Regions from separate parts of the Agrobacterium sp. 5Ca39 genome, predicted to be linked through region 1. Evidence: predicted binding sites of a transcription regulator. Region 1 holds the regulator's gene; each other region holds the start of a gene.

What was found. Region 1 encodes PhoB, which activates phosphate uptake and scavenging genes when phosphate is short. Its sites were predicted from a motif close to TGTCATNNANCTGTCAT; they were not measured.
Region 2: ACZ47E_RS07240 (ceramide glucosyltransferase) is a predicted target of PhoB. The motif match lies at 1,737-1,753, and genes of this name have one in related genera.
Region 3: ACZ47E_RS04425 (esterase-like activity of phytase family protein) is a predicted target of PhoB. The motif match lies at 2,319-2,335, and genes of this name have one in related genera.
Region 4: ACZ47E_RS08745 (BtaA family protein) is a predicted target of PhoB. The motif match lies at 1,351-1,367, and genes of this name have one in related genera.

The regions. Positions count from the first base shown of each region.
Region 1 covers NZ_AP026436.1:103,570-107,170, reverse strand. The annotation lists gene ACZ47E_RS00505 (GcrA family cell cycle regulator) at 410-943, shown strand; gene phoB (phosphate regulon transcriptional regulator PhoB) at 1,234-1,917, opposite strand; gene phoU (phosphate signaling complex protein PhoU) at 1,948-2,673, opposite strand; gene pstB (phosphate ABC transporter ATP-binding protein PstB) at 2,769-3,584, opposite strand; gene pstA (phosphate ABC transporter permease PstA) at 3,599-3,601, opposite strand, start outside.
Region 2 covers NZ_AP026436.1:1,434,660-1,438,260, forward strand. The annotation lists gene ACZ47E_RS07220 (cold-shock protein) at 1-344, shown strand, start outside; gene ACZ47E_RS07225 (DUF192 domain-containing protein) at 344-826, shown strand; gene ACZ47E_RS07230 (BON domain-containing protein) at 887-1,135, opposite strand; gene ACZ47E_RS07235 (DUF982 domain-containing protein) at 1,360-1,629, shown strand; gene ACZ47E_RS07240 (ceramide glucosyltransferase) at 1,839-2,981, shown strand; tRNA gene ACZ47E_RS07245 (tRNA-Pro) at 3,034-3,110, opposite strand; gene ACZ47E_RS07250 (ETC complex I subunit) at 3,375-3,601, shown strand, end outside.
Region 3 covers NZ_AP026436.1:896,992-900,592, forward strand. The annotation lists gene lon (endopeptidase La) at 1-1,482, shown strand, start outside; gene hupB (DNA-binding protein HupB) at 1,768-2,043, shown strand; gene ACZ47E_RS04425 (esterase-like activity of phytase family protein) at 2,385-3,601, shown strand, end outside.
Region 4 covers NZ_AP026436.1:1,733,274-1,736,874, forward strand. The annotation lists gene ACZ47E_RS08740 (lytic transglycosylase domain-containing protein) at 1-1,080, shown strand; gene ACZ47E_RS08745 (BtaA family protein) at 1,411-2,661, shown strand; gene ACZ47E_RS08750 (class I SAM-dependent methyltransferase) at 2,658-3,377, shown strand.

The sequences.
Region 1 (3,601 bases):
GATGCGCTGTCAGACGGTTGTCAATAGGCTTCGAGGGTTATCCCTCGCCTGAAAATCAAAAATGCCGCCTCGCGGCGGCAGGGGCACTATTGTCACTTCGCTTGCCGATGTCAACAAAAGTCCGTATTTCCTAGGCTTCTCAAGCCCTAGTAGGTGGCAGGTCGCGAGGCCCAAGGTGTTGCCTTTCTGACTCAACTCGCCAGCAAGTTGGGGAAAACCGGAAAATCGATTCGAGATGATTCCCGCGACTCTTGCCACGGAGTCTGCGTGGCACTAGGTTAATCGCTAATTACTAGACTGCATTGCGGCGGAACTAGTCACCAAAAATCAGGCAGAAACCACGCTCGCGGCATGCCCGCGAGACGGAGAAGGATTCTGTCGAAATACACGCGAAAAGCGGAGAAGCGGCATGAACTGGACAGACGAGCGGGTCGAGAAACTCAAGAAATTGTGGGCCGAAGGACTGAGCGCCAGCCAGATAGCAGCTCAGCTGGGCGGCGTCAGCCGCAATGCCGTGATCGGCAAGGTCCATCGTCTTAATCTGCCCGGACGCGTCAAGGCTGGCGGCCCGGTGACGTCGGCGCGTTCTGCGCCCAAGCGGACTGCTGCACCTGCCCCGCGCACGGCGAATTTCGCTGGCCGCGTCAACGCTGCACCTGCTCGGATCCTGACCCGCTCCAACGCGGCGACCGCTCTTCAGGAAGAGGTCGGCATCGAAACCGCTGAAATTCTCGATTACGTTCCTTCCAGAAACGTCGTTACTCCGATCTCCCGCCGGCTGACGCTGACGGAACTGACGGAGCGCACCTGCAAGTGGCCGGTCGGCGACCCCCTGAAAGACGATTTCCATTTCTGCGGCTGTGAAGCGCTGGAATCGTCACCTTATTGCAAATTCCATGCGAAACTCGCCTACCAACCGGTCAGCGAACGCCGCAAGGCTTGAGTGTTGCGGCACACATTTGACACTCAAAAACTACGGGCCTTCGGGCCCGTTTTTTTTGTGACAAAATACCGCGCTTCCCGGACAGCGACAGCAGAACATCAAGGCTTATTCATCGTCGTCGGGTTTCGCCCCTCAATCGAATTTCGGTGGACTCTCAACCGCTCGTCAAAGGGATGAAATTATCGTGCTTGCGGAAGGTTCAAAATAAAAAGGCCCGACACCAGACCGGTTTCGGGCCTTTTCATTTTGGCGGAACGTCATGCTGAGGGGAACCCTCAGTTCGGTTCCGATCAGGCTTCCATCGAATATCCGGCACCGCGCACGGTGCGGATGACATCCTGCATATGGGAAAAGTTGAGCGCCTTGCGCAGACGTCCGACATGCACGTCAACCGTCCGCTCATCCACATAGATATCGTGACCCCAGACGCCGTCCAGCAATTGCGAACGGGAGAACACGCGGCCCGGAGAGGTCATCAGGAATTCCAGCAGGCGGAACTCCGTCGGACCGAGACGCACCTCGCGGCTTTTGCGGTGAACGCGATGCGTCTCGCGATCCAGCTCGATATCGCCGCACTTCAGCACCGAAGACAGAACCTCCGGACGGGCCCGGCGCAGCATGGCCTTGACGCGGGCCATCAGTTCCGGCGTGGAAAACGGCTTGACCACATAATCGTCCGCGCCGGTGGCGAGGCCGCGAACCCGTTCGCTTTCCTCGCCGCGCGCCGTCAGCATGATGATGGGAAGGCGCTCGGTTTCCGGCCGCATCCTGAGCCTACGGCACAGCTCGATACCGGAAACGCCGGGAAGCATCCAATCCAGGATGAGCAGATCCGGAATACGTTCCTGCAGCCTGATCTCTGCCTCGTCTCCACGGGGTATGGTGTCGACGTCATATCCCTCAGCCTCGAGATTGTAACGAAGCAGGACGCTCAGCGCTTCCTCATCTTCCACAACTGCAATCTTGGGCACCATATGCTAACTCCGCAAGCCGCTGCTTGTCTGTTACTCGGTCACCGAACCGAGCGTGTTGGAACTGTCGTCCTTCGGACGCTCGCCCTCCGGCTGGCTGCCGGTGGTCATGTAATAGATCGTCTCGGCGATGTTGGTGGCATGGTCACCGATGCGCTCGATATTCTTGGCGCAGAACAGAAGATGCGTGCAGGTGGTGATGTTGCGCGGATCTTCCATCATGTAGGTCAGAAGCTCGCGGAAGAGCGAGGTATACATGGCGTCGATTTCCTCGTCGCGCTCGCGAATGGCATTGGCCTTTTCGGCGGAACGTGTCGAATAGACGTCAAGGACTTCTTTGAGCTGTACCAACGCCAGCTCCGACAGGTGCTCTATGCCGCGGGCGAGTTTGCGCGGCACGCCCGTTCCGGCCACCGCGATGACACGCTTGGCAGTATTCTTGCCGAGGTCGCCAACGCGCTCGAGGTCCGCTGCAATACGCAGCGTGCCGATGATCTCGCGAAGGTCTGCCGCCATCGGCTGGCGCTTCGCAATGGTGACGATGGCCTTGTCGCCGATCTCTCGCTCGGAATGATCGAGGATAGCGTCATCGGAAATGACCTTCTGGGCAAGCGCGGCGTCGGAATTGACGAGCGCACGCACGGCGTCGGCACACATCTGCTCGGCGAGACCACCCATCTCGGCGATGCGTCGCGTCAGGAACTTCAGTTCGTCATCATAAGCAGACAGAATATGCGAATGGGTCGTTGTCTGGTTCACGGTCTATTCCTCCGGCTTGGCCTTGCATGCGACCGCCCGAAGCGGGGCCGCAGCGGCACCAGTCTTGTTGGGTTGCGATAAAGCGCCGGCCGCGATCAGCCGAAGCGGCCCATGATGTAATCCTGCGTGCGCTGGTCATCCGGATTGGTGAACATCTTGTCGGTTTCATTTTCCTCGACAAGGTGACCGAGATGGAACATGGCCGTACGCTGGGAAACACGTGCCGCCTGCTGCATGGAGTGCGTGACGATAACAATCGTGTAATTGGTGCGCAGTTCGTGGATCAGTTCCTCGACCTTGGCAGTGGCGATCGGATCCAGCGCCGAGCAGGGTTCGTCCATCAGGATCACTTCCGGGCTGACGGCAACGGCGCGTGCAATGCACAGGCGCTGCTGCTGACCGCCGGAAAGACCGGTGCCGGATTCGTGCAGGCGATCCTTAACCTCGTTCCAGAGACCCGCCTTCTGAAGGCTCTGCTCAACGATCTGGTCCATATCCGCCTTGTTGCGGGCGAGACCGTGAATGCGTGGACCGTAGGAAATGTTTTCGTAGATCGACTTCGGAAAAGGGTTTGGCTTCTGGAACACCATGCCGACGCGGGCGCGCAACTCCACGACGTCAATCGCCTGATCATAGATATCGTCGGCGTCGAGCGTGATCTTGCCCGTGACCCGGCAACCGTCGATCGTGTCGTTCATACGGTTCAGGGTACGCAGGAAGGTGGATTTGCCGCAGCCGGACGGGCCGATAAGCGCGGTTACCGTATTTTCGCGAACGTTGAGGTTCACGTCGTAAAGCGCGCGCTTTTCGCCGTAATAAACCGAAACGTCCTTGCCGATCATCTTGTATGAGACTTCATTCATTTTCTTGTCCAGCGCCTTTTCAACTGCTGCTTCCGACAACATGTTCATTGCTCAATCTCCCTTTA
Region 2 (3,601 bases), 1.3 Mb from region 1:
GCGACCGTGGCTTTCAGGCATTTCGAATTCTCTCCATGGATCAGTCCACCGCCGTTCACCCCTCGCAGCTGCCGCCGGTGCGCACCCATGTGCAGGTGACGCCGTCCAGCGGACTGGAGCGCGCCATCGTCAAGTGGTTCAACCGCACCAAGGGTTTCGGTTTCCTGACGCGTGGCGAAGGAACGGAAGATATTTTCGTGCATATGGAGACACTGCGCCGTTTCGGCCTGACCGAACTTCGCCCCGGGCAGGTTGTGCTGGTGCGTTATGGCGATGGCGACAAAGGCCTGATGGCCGCGGAAATCCACCCGGACAACCCGGTTTCGATCGGGATGTCGCATTGATGTCCGCCCTGCCCGATATGGTGAAGAGCGCCGTTATGGCGCTTCTTTTTTTCACGCTGGCCAGCGCCGCCCAGGCGCAGCAACAGCAGACATTCACCTCCGAACCGCTGCAGATTGAAACGGCCGGGGGAAAAAGCCACGATTTCACTGTGGAACTGGCGCTGAACAATGCCCAGCGCGAGCAGGGCCTGATGTTCCGCAAGAGCATGCCACCAGAAAACGGCATGTTGTTCAATTTCGGTGAACCGCGTGATGTCGCCATGTGGATGCGGAACACGCTTATTCCGCTCGACATGCTTTTCATTGGCCGTGACGGCCGCATCACCCACATCCACGAAAACGCGGTTCCACATTCGGAAGCCATCATCAGCTCCCGCGGGCCAGTGAAATTCGTGCTTGAACTGAATGGCGGCGCTGCGAAACGCTACGGCATCAAGCCTGGCGATATTGTGCGCAGCGCGCAAATCGGCAACCGGAAGTGACGTTACCGCGTTATTGCGTCTGAATGAGCCGGACGATGTTTCGCCCGGCTGGCGCAATGTTCAGTAGACCGGCTCTATATGGCTCAGAATCCTGCAGTTGGAAATGGAAGCGGCAAGGTTGATGGCGATGTCGATCGCCTCGACCGAATCAGCCGTGCCTTCCAGATAGATCACGTCATTTTCGACAGTGGCGGAAATGCGCGACTTTTCGAGACCTGATTCAAAGGCCAGTGCCGAGGTAATGGCCTGGCATACGCCTGCCATGCGGTCACCAAAGAAGCTTTCCTGAATACCTGACAGATTGAACATATGTGTTCTCCTTCTTATGGACATTACAACGCCTTTGGTGGCGGTTTTGTTCATCTCCGGTTCATCTATTTGTTCATCTTCCATTCATCTTGAAAAATTGGAACCCCCCAATCGATCACATTTTAGGTGATCGGGAACCATTTCGTGAGGCGGGCATTTCGCGCATGGGAGTGAAAAGGGAGTGAAAACCGCCATGAAGGCGCGTGAAACAGGAGGAGAATGACATGCTGATCAACAGAACGGAGCCGTGTCACCACGCCTCGTGGATGAAGCCGGTGGCGATCCACCTGCCCTTGTCCGCAGCAGTGGAAATCTACAGCCCGCTGGTAGCGCTGGACATGCTGATGTACCGCTGGCCGGAAGAACACGGCCCGGAATATGAAGAAGCACGCAGAAACTGCCTCGATGCCATCGCCGGACGATGCGACATCGAAAAAGCGCGGGAGTCGTTTCTCATCGCAAGCAGTCACGCTCATATTCTCAACATGCACTGACGTTCATTATCCGCGTTTATGACTGGCCCTTCTCCGTGAAGGGCTTTCTTTTGGCGTTCACTCTTTCAGGCACAATCTCCGCGCGGAAAACTCCCGCCTGCCGCCGGTGACATGTAACTGTCACGCAAACGTTATAATCGGCAGAGACAAATTCCGTGGAATCACCGGGCGGACAAACCGCCGGAAGCTCGGGAGTGGACCTGGCCAGCATGGAAACCGTCTTTGCCCTTTGCGCAATTCTGCTCGTCGCTTTCAACCTTCTCGGTATCTGCCTTGCCGGGTGGCGGCTAAAGCGGCGCGACCCGGAAAATTCCCTTGCGCGGCAAAAACCGCCTGTCTCGATCGTTGTGCCACTGCGCGGTGTGGAAAGTTTCACCCGTCTTACGCTGTCACGCGCCTTCGAGCTCGATTGGCCGGATTACGAACTGCTTTTCTGCGTTGCAGATGAATTCGACCCCGTCATTGCGCAAGTGCGCAAAGCTCAGAGCGCCTTTCCTTCCGTTTCAGCGCAATTGCTCATCGGCGACGACCGGATCAGTGCCAATCCAAAACTGAACAATTGCGTCAAGGGCTGGCTGGCCGCCCGGCATGAATGGGTCATCCTCGCCGATTCGAACGTATTGATGCCGAAGTCCTACGTGACGCGCATGATGTCGGCCTGGCGGAAAGACAGCGGCCTCGTGTGCTCCCCGCCGCTGGGCTCGCGGCCGACGGGTTTCTGGGCGCATGTGGAATGCGCCTTCCTCAACGGCGCGCAGGGCCGCTGGCAATATGCGGCAGAAGCCATCGGAATGGGTTTCGCGCAGGGCAAATCCATGTTGTGGAACAAACCGTTCCTCGAGGACCATGGGGGTATCCGCGCCCTCGCCGCCGAAATCGCCGAAGACGCCGCCTCGACGAAGCTGGTGCGAAACGCTGGCCGCAGGGTGCATCTTGTCTCCGCCCCTTTCGAGCAACCGCTCGGCCAGCGTCACGCCGGCGAAATCTGGTCACGCCAGGCCCGCTGGGCGCGGCTAAGGCGCGTGACCTTCCCGCAATATTTCGCGCCGGAAATCCTGACGGGCGCACTTCCCCCGCTTCTGTTCGCACTCACCGCGGCGGCCATGATGGACGTGAACCTCTTAGCGACCGCCCTCGCCGTCCTCGTCCTCATATACGGCCCCGAATTGGCCCTGACCGCCCTCAACGGGTGGCCAATATCGCTCCATACCCTGCCGGCCATGATCGCACGGGACATCATCATGCCCGTCATCTGGACGAGAAGCTGGATTGGCAGCGCAGTGGCATGGCGCGGCAATGTCATGACAATCGGTACGGCGGAAAGCACTTTGGCCGGCCCGCCAGCGGAATAATGACAATTTATGGGAAGAGGTTACGCCGGAAAGCTGATGCTTTGCCTTAAAATGGTCGGAGTGGAGAGATTCGAACTCCCGACCCTCTGGTCCCAAACCAGATGCGCTACCAGACTGCGCTACACTCCGCCGAGGCGATGGCTGGGGAATACACGGTTCATACGCAGTCCGCAACAGGGAAATTCATCTTTGTTCAGCCGCGACACCGTTGAGCAAAACGTAAGGTCGAACGGGCAGCGCATGAACCGACAGCAAGGGGATAATCGTCTTGACTCTCACTTGAACTCGGTCCATTTCAAATTCAACGTTCCTGACACGATTTGGTTATTCTATTCAGGTACGTGATGAATAATCCGGGGTTTCACCCCGCTGTCCAACCGGAGCAGTTTCGACATGTCTGCGAAGATTTACCGCCCTGCAAAAACCGCCATGCAATCCGGCAAGGCGAAGACCAATGTCTGGGTTCTGGAATTCGACGCCGAGGTTCCGCGCAAGATCGATCCGATCATGGGCTACACCTCCAGTTCCGACATGAAGCAGCAGGTCAAGCTGACATTCGAGACACAGGAACAGGCCGAAGCCTATGCCCAGCGCAAGGGCATCGAATATCGCGTGATCCA
Region 3 (3,601 bases), 790 kb from region 1:
GCGGACCTCAACAATGCCGAGAAGATCCTGGATCAGGACCATTTCGGTCTGGACAAGGTCAAGGAGCGTATCGTCGAGTATCTGGCCGTGCAGGCCCGTGCGACGAAGATCCGTGGCCCGATCCTGTGCCTCGTCGGCCCGCCCGGCGTCGGCAAGACCTCGCTCGCCAAGTCGATCGCCAAGGCAACCGGCCGCGAGTATGTGCGCATGGCGCTGGGTGGCGTTCGTGACGAAGCGGAAATCCGCGGTCACCGCCGCACCTATATCGGCTCCATGCCGGGCAAGATCGTCCAGTCGATGAAGAAGGCCAAGAAGGCAAACCCGCTCTTCCTGCTCGACGAAATCGACAAGATGGGCATGGATTTCCGTGGCGATCCGTCGTCGGCGCTGCTCGAGGTTCTCGATCCGGAACAGAACTCCACCTTCATGGATCACTACCTGGAAGTGGAATACGACCTGTCCGACGTGATGTTCGTGACCACGGCCAACACGCTGAACATTCCCGGCCCGCTGATGGACCGTATGGAAGTGATCCGCATCGCCGGTTACACGGAAGACGAAAAGCGCGAAATCGCAAAGCGTCACCTGCTGCCCAAGGCGATCAAGGAACATGCCCTGCGTCCGGAAGAATTCTCGGTCACCGATGATGCCCTGATGGTTGTCATCCAGCAGTACACCCGCGAGGCGGGCGTGCGCAGCTTCGAACGCGAGCTGATGAAGCTGGCGCGGAAGGCTGTCACCGAGATCATCAAGGGCAAGGTCAAGTCCGTTGAGGTTACCGCAGCAAACGTTCCGGATTATCTGGGCGTTCCGCGGTTCCGCCACGGCGAGGCTGAGCGCGAGGATCAGGTCGGTGTCGTCACGGGTCTGGCCTGGACGGAAGTCGGCGGTGAGCTGCTCACCATCGAAGGCGTGATGATGCCGGGCAAGGGCCGCATGACGGTTACCGGCAACCTCAAGGAAGTGATGAAGGAATCCATTTCGGCGGCGGCATCCTATGTCCGTTCGCGCGCCGTGGACTTCGGCATCGAGCCGCCGCGCTTCGACAAGAGCGACATCCACGTGCACGTTCCGGAAGGGGCAACCCCGAAGGACGGTCCCTCCGCCGGTGTCGCCATGGCAACCGCGATCGTCTCCATCATGACCGGTATTCCGGTCTCGAAGGATGTGGCGATGACGGGCGAGATCACGCTTCGTGGTCGCGTTCTGCCGATCGGTGGCCTGAAGGAAAAGCTGCTTGCAGCGCTTCGCGGCGGCATCAAGAAGGTGCTGATCCCGGAAGAAAACGCCAAGGATCTGGCGGAGATTCCGGATAATGTGAAGAACGAGATGGAAATCATTCCGGTGTCGCGCATGGGCGAGGTTATCAAGCACGCCCTCATTCGCCAGCCGGAGCCCATCGAGTGGGATGGCAGCATCGAGACGCCGGTGATCGCAACGGTCGAAGGCGTTGATGACGGCAGCCAGACCATCGCGCATTGAGACGCGTCGTCGCGAGGGCCGGAATCGGTGCTCGCGACAGGTCCTGCGTAGATTCAATGCGTTAGGCTTCACGACGAAGGTACGGCTTCAGGTCGGCGCAAGTGATGCGAAATTGGCACGATTATGGGGAAGGCCGGCAGAAATGTCGGCCTTTTTTGTGAAAAAAACCGCAGACCCCTTGTTTTTCAGGCGATTCCAGCGCTTTTGAGTTGCTGCGCGCGGATACGAACGTATTCTGCGCCGGCTTAATTTGAGTCGTTTCAAACCATTGAAAGGGGTGGAAACATGAACAAGAACGAGCTCGTCTCTGCTGTTGCCGAAAAGGCTGGTCTCACGAAGGCAGATGCTGCTTCCGCTGTTGATGCCGTATTCGAAACCGTACAGAGCGAACTGAAGAACGGTGGCGATATCCGCCTCGCCGGCTTTGGCAGCTTCTCCGTCAGCCGTCGTGAAGCCTCCAAGGGCCGTAACCCTTCCACGGGTGCTGAAGTCGATATCCCGGCTCGCAACGTTCCGAAGTTCTCCGCAGGCAAGGGCCTGAAGGACGCCGTCAACTCGTAAGGTTTCCGGAAAGCCGTAACGCCCGCGGCGGGCGGCGGCTTTTCAGGTTCACGAGGAAGCATGTTTTGACGCGCTCACGCCATCAACCGGTCTAAGGAGCGTGCCTTTCGAAAGTTCTTTCGAGCGGCGCCGTTTATGCCGAATGGTATGGAATGAAAGTCGGGCGTGCCTGTGTAGCCTCCATCCGGACACACGGCGTTTCGATATACGGAATATGCGCATAAACACGAAAGCCCGGCCTTTGCGGCCGGGCTTTTTGATTCCGGGCCATGAAGTGTCATGCCACTGTCATGTCCGTGACGCAGAAGCCTTGGGATATTTCTGAACCCAAGGGGGATAAAATGGCGTTCCGATTTTCTCAGATGGCCTTGACCGCGGCTCTGCTTACATCTGCAGCCTTTCCGGCGGCCGCAGAGCCGGTTTTTAACCGCATTGCTTCTTTCCCGGTAGCGAAGAACCTGCCCGCGGACAAGGACGCCAAGTCCGTGACCTCGGCTGAAATCATCACCGCCAGCGAAGACGGCAAGACGCTGATCTATTCGGACAGCCCGCTCGGCGGCATCGGCTTCATCGACATCACCGATGCCAAGGCTCCCAAGGCCGGCGGCGCATTGCTGCTGGAAGGTGAGCCGACCTCCGTTGCCGTTGCCGGTCTCAAGGTTCTCGCCGGCGTCAATACCTCGGAAAACCGCGCCAAGCCCTCCGGCAAGCTCGTGACTGTCGATATCGCTGCCAAGAAGATCGAAGCGAGCTGTGATCTCGGCGGTCAACCGGATTCAGTCGCGGTGTCTCCGGATAAAACCTTTGCCGCCATCGCTATCGAAAACGAACGTGATGAAGAGGTGAACGAAGGCGCTCTGCCGCAGATGCCAGCCGGTTATTTAGTCACTGTCGGCCTGAAGGACGGCGTTGCCGACTGCGCGACGCTGAAGAAGATCGACGTTACCGGTCTCGCCGAGATTTCCCCTGAAGATCCGGAACCGGAATTCGTCTCGATCAATGCCAATGGCGAGATCGCGCTGACGCTGCAGGAAAACAACCATATCGTCATCATCGACGGCAAGACCGGCACGGTGAAGACGCATTTCTCTGCCGGCACCGTCAATCTGGAAGGCATCGACACCAAGACCGATGGCCAGCTGAAATTCACCGACAAGCAGGAAGGCCGCAAGCGCGAACCTGACGCCGTCAAGTGGCTGGACAATGACCGTATCGTCATCGCCAACGAGGGCGACTGGCAGGGCGGTGCACGCGGCTTCACCATTTTCGACAAGACCGGCAAGCTCCTTTATGAAGCCGGCGCTTCGCTCGAGCACGCGGTAGCGGCCATTGGCCACTATCCGGAAAAACGCTCTAAGGCCAAGGGCATCGAGCCGGAGGGTCTGGAAACGGCGACCTTCGATGGTCAAAAGTACTTCTTCGTGCTTGCCGAGCGCGCTTCCATTGCCGCTGTTTACAAGGATACCGGCGCAGAGCCGCAGCTCACGCAGCTCCTGCCTTCAGGCATTTCGCCGGAAGGCGCTGTCGCCATCCCCGCGCGCAACCTCCTCGTCACGGC
Region 4 (3,601 bases), 1.2 Mb from region 1:
ATGCGAAATTCGGGCAAATTCCGCGGAAGAAGGACACTTCTTCTGTCTTCCACCGTGGGTCTGGCACTGGCATTGAGCGCATGCACCAGCGTCGAATATACCGCGAAAGATGGGCCAAACGGCCCTAAAATCGCAACGGTCAACCCCGCAACCACTCCTGCGTCGACATCCGCGCAGCCGGCAGCGACCGAGGCCGCAGCAGCAACCCCGACAGCTGCATCGGTTCAGACCGCCGAAACCGCAGCCTCTTCTCAGGCAGCAGCACTTCCCACAGCCGTCGCCGTCAAGGGCGGACGCGTGGCGCTGCCGCCGGCTACCGAAATAGCTGCCGCCGCTGCGATCACTGCCCAGATGCAGCCGCAGCAGACCGAGGTCGCCCAAGCCGCCGTGGCGGCATCTGCACCCACCGCGGCCGCAGCACTCGCACCGGCAAGCGCCGCTCCCGCGGCGGCAGCCATCGAAACGGCGGCTGCGACGGCCAAACCTGCCTCCCATAATGCCGCGGCCGATCTGCCGCAGGTGGTTGCCGTCAAGGGCAGCTTCCCGCCGGCACCGCCGCCGCCCGGCTCACCCTCCATCGGCACCGAACTGACGGCCGAACGCAAAGTCATTCCGCTGCCCAAGCCGGACAGCACCGTTCTCGCCTATGCCGCCGGACCGACCAACGCCGCCCTTGCCGCCATCCGGCAGAATGAAGCGATGACTGCGCCGCTTAATACGCCACCTGCCGGACGCGAAAAACTGAGCGGGCTGATTTCCAAATACGCCAGCATGTATGATGTTCCGGAAGACCTGGTTCATCGCGTGGTGCAGCGCGAAAGCCGGTATAATCCCGGCGCCTATAACAGCGGTAACTTCGGCCTGATGCAGATCAGGCACGCTACGGCACGCTCCATGGGCTTCGATGGCCCCGCCTCGGGCCTGTTCGACGCCGAAACCAATCTCAAATACGCCGTCAAATATTTACGCGGCGCATGGGTGGTGGCGGGCAACGACCGCGACAACGCCGTCAGGCTTTACGCGCGCGGTTATTATTACGATGCAAAACGCAAGGGCATGCTGCACGTTCTGCGCAAGTGATCGCCTCTGGCGTCGCTCTGAGCGCGGTGCAGCCGTTTGTCCTTGAGCGTCGGGCATTTTCCTTTCGCCATCCCTGGTTTTGTCCCAAGGATTTGAAAACCTCGCAAATATCAGGACGTGCAGATCCTCGGGACGAGCCCGAGGCGACGTATCCGTAGCGGCGCCAGTTGCCTCCCCATCCGTCGGTGGGGCGGTTCTTTGTGTCCCGCACTGCCGGCCCCGTCTGGTTTTCCAGCGTCTCCATCATTCCCCGCCTTCGCCCACAGCCCCTGTCATCAAACTGTAGCGTCACGGCTGTAGACGCCTCTCAATCGACTGAGAGGTGAACAAATGACGAGTGCGGCACCCAAGACCGGCTTCAGCAAGAACACAAAACTGAAGTCCGCATTGCTCCAGCACAAGGCGCTCTCGAAAAGCGGCCTCTCCGAACGGTTCTTCGGCGTTCTTTTCTCTGGCCTCGTCTATCCGCAAATCTGGGAAGATCCCGAGATCGACATGGAGGCGATGGAGCTGGGCGAAGGTCACCGTATCGTCACTATCGGTTCCGGCGGCTGCAACATGCTGGCGTATCTCTCGCGCAACCCGGCCAGCATCGACGTGGTTGACCTCAATCCGCATCACATTGCGCTGAACAAGCTGAAGCTCGCCGCCTTCCGCCATCTGCCCGCCCATCAGGACGTGGTGCGTCACTTCGGCCGCGCCAATATGCGCAGCAACAGCCACGGTTACGATCGCTTCATCGCCGAACATCTTGATGCCACGACCAAGGCTTACTGGTCGAAGCGCACGCTTTCCGGCCGTCGTCGCATTTCGGTGTTTGACAGGAACATCTATCACACCGGCCTGCTCGGACGCTTCATCGGCGCAGGCCATCTCATGGCCAGGCTGCACGGTGTGAAGCTCACCGAAATGGCCAAGACCCGCACTATCGAAGAACAGCGCCGGTTTTTCGACAGCAAGGTCGCGCCGCTCTTCGACAAGAAGGTGGTCCGCTGGTTGACGAAACGCAAAAGCTCCCTCTTCGGTCTCGGCATACCGCCCCGCCAATATGACGAACTGGCAAGCCTTTCCGATGACGGCACGGTTGCCTCGGTTCTGAAGCAGCGGCTGGAAAAACTCGCCTGCAACTTTCCGTTGAGCGACAATTATTTTGCCTGGCAGGCCTTTGCACGCCGTTATCCGGAGCCGCATGAAGGCTCTTTGCCCGCCTATCTCAAGTCGGAATATTACGAGACAATCCGCAACAATACGGCGCGCGTCGCCGTGCATCACGCCACCTACACCGAGCTTCTCTCCAAAAAGCCGGCAAGCGCCGTCGACCGCTATATCCTCCTGGACGCGCAGGACTGGATGACGGATGTGCAGCTCAACGAATTGTGGTCACAGATCAGCCGCACCGCCGCATCAGGCGCCCGCGTCATCTTCCGCACCGCAGCCGAAAAGAGCGTGATCGAAGGCCGGCTTTCCCCCGATATCCGTAATCAGTGGGTCTATCTGGAAGAGCGCTCCAGCGAGCTCAACGCCTTGGACCGCTCGGCCATTTATGGCGGTTTCCATATTTACCAGAGGGCTATGGCATGAAAACCGTCGGTGAGAATGTAAGTCTTGCAGATAGTGCACATGCGAGCCTGATGGACCGCATGTATCGCCACCAGCGACATATCTACGATATCACCCGCAAATATTACCTTCTTGGCCGCGACCGGACCATTTCCGGCCTGAACGTACCAAAGGGCGGCACGCTCCTGGAAGTCGGCTGCGGCACCGGTCGCAACCTGCTGCTGGCCGGCCGCAGGTTTCCTGACGCCAAACTATTCGGCCTCGACATCTCCGCCGAAATGCTGCTGACCGCAGCCGAGAATTTCGCCGGCAGGGCGGAACGCCCGATTTTGCGCGTGGCCGACGCCACCGCTTTCCGCCCCTCCGAGTTCGGTCAGCCCGACGGGTTCGACCGGGTCATGATTCCGTATGCGCTGTCGATGATACCGGACTGGGAAAAGGCAGTGGAACAGGCGCTCAAGGCGCTGAAACCCGGTGGCGCGCTGCATATTGTCGATTTTGGCCAGCAGGAACAGCTGCCGAAGTGGTTCCGCACGCTCCTGCACGGCTGGCTCACGCGCTTCCATGTTACGCCCCGCGCCAATCTTCGCTATGTTCTGGCCAATATGGCAGGCCGTTTTGATGGCAACCTCGAATTTGAGGAAATCGCCCGTGGTTACGCCTGGCGGGCTGTCATTACCCTTCCGGTCACTGAAGCGCCGCAACCGAAAATCCACCGCATCCTGGCCGAGGCCTGATTCCAGAGGGCAGAACGGACCCCGCGCAGCGCCGAGGGGCGTCACCGTCAAGGCTCCTGCAGCGCCTTATTCGGCGATGAATGCGCAAATCGCTTCAAAATCCAGCGACTGTCGGGTGCAAAAAGCACGTTGCCACTTGCCATATCAGTTTGTTTACCATGTTATGCGTAAATCGGGAGATACGGCGCGCCGTTTTGGCGGCCGTATAGGGGCAATATTTTCAT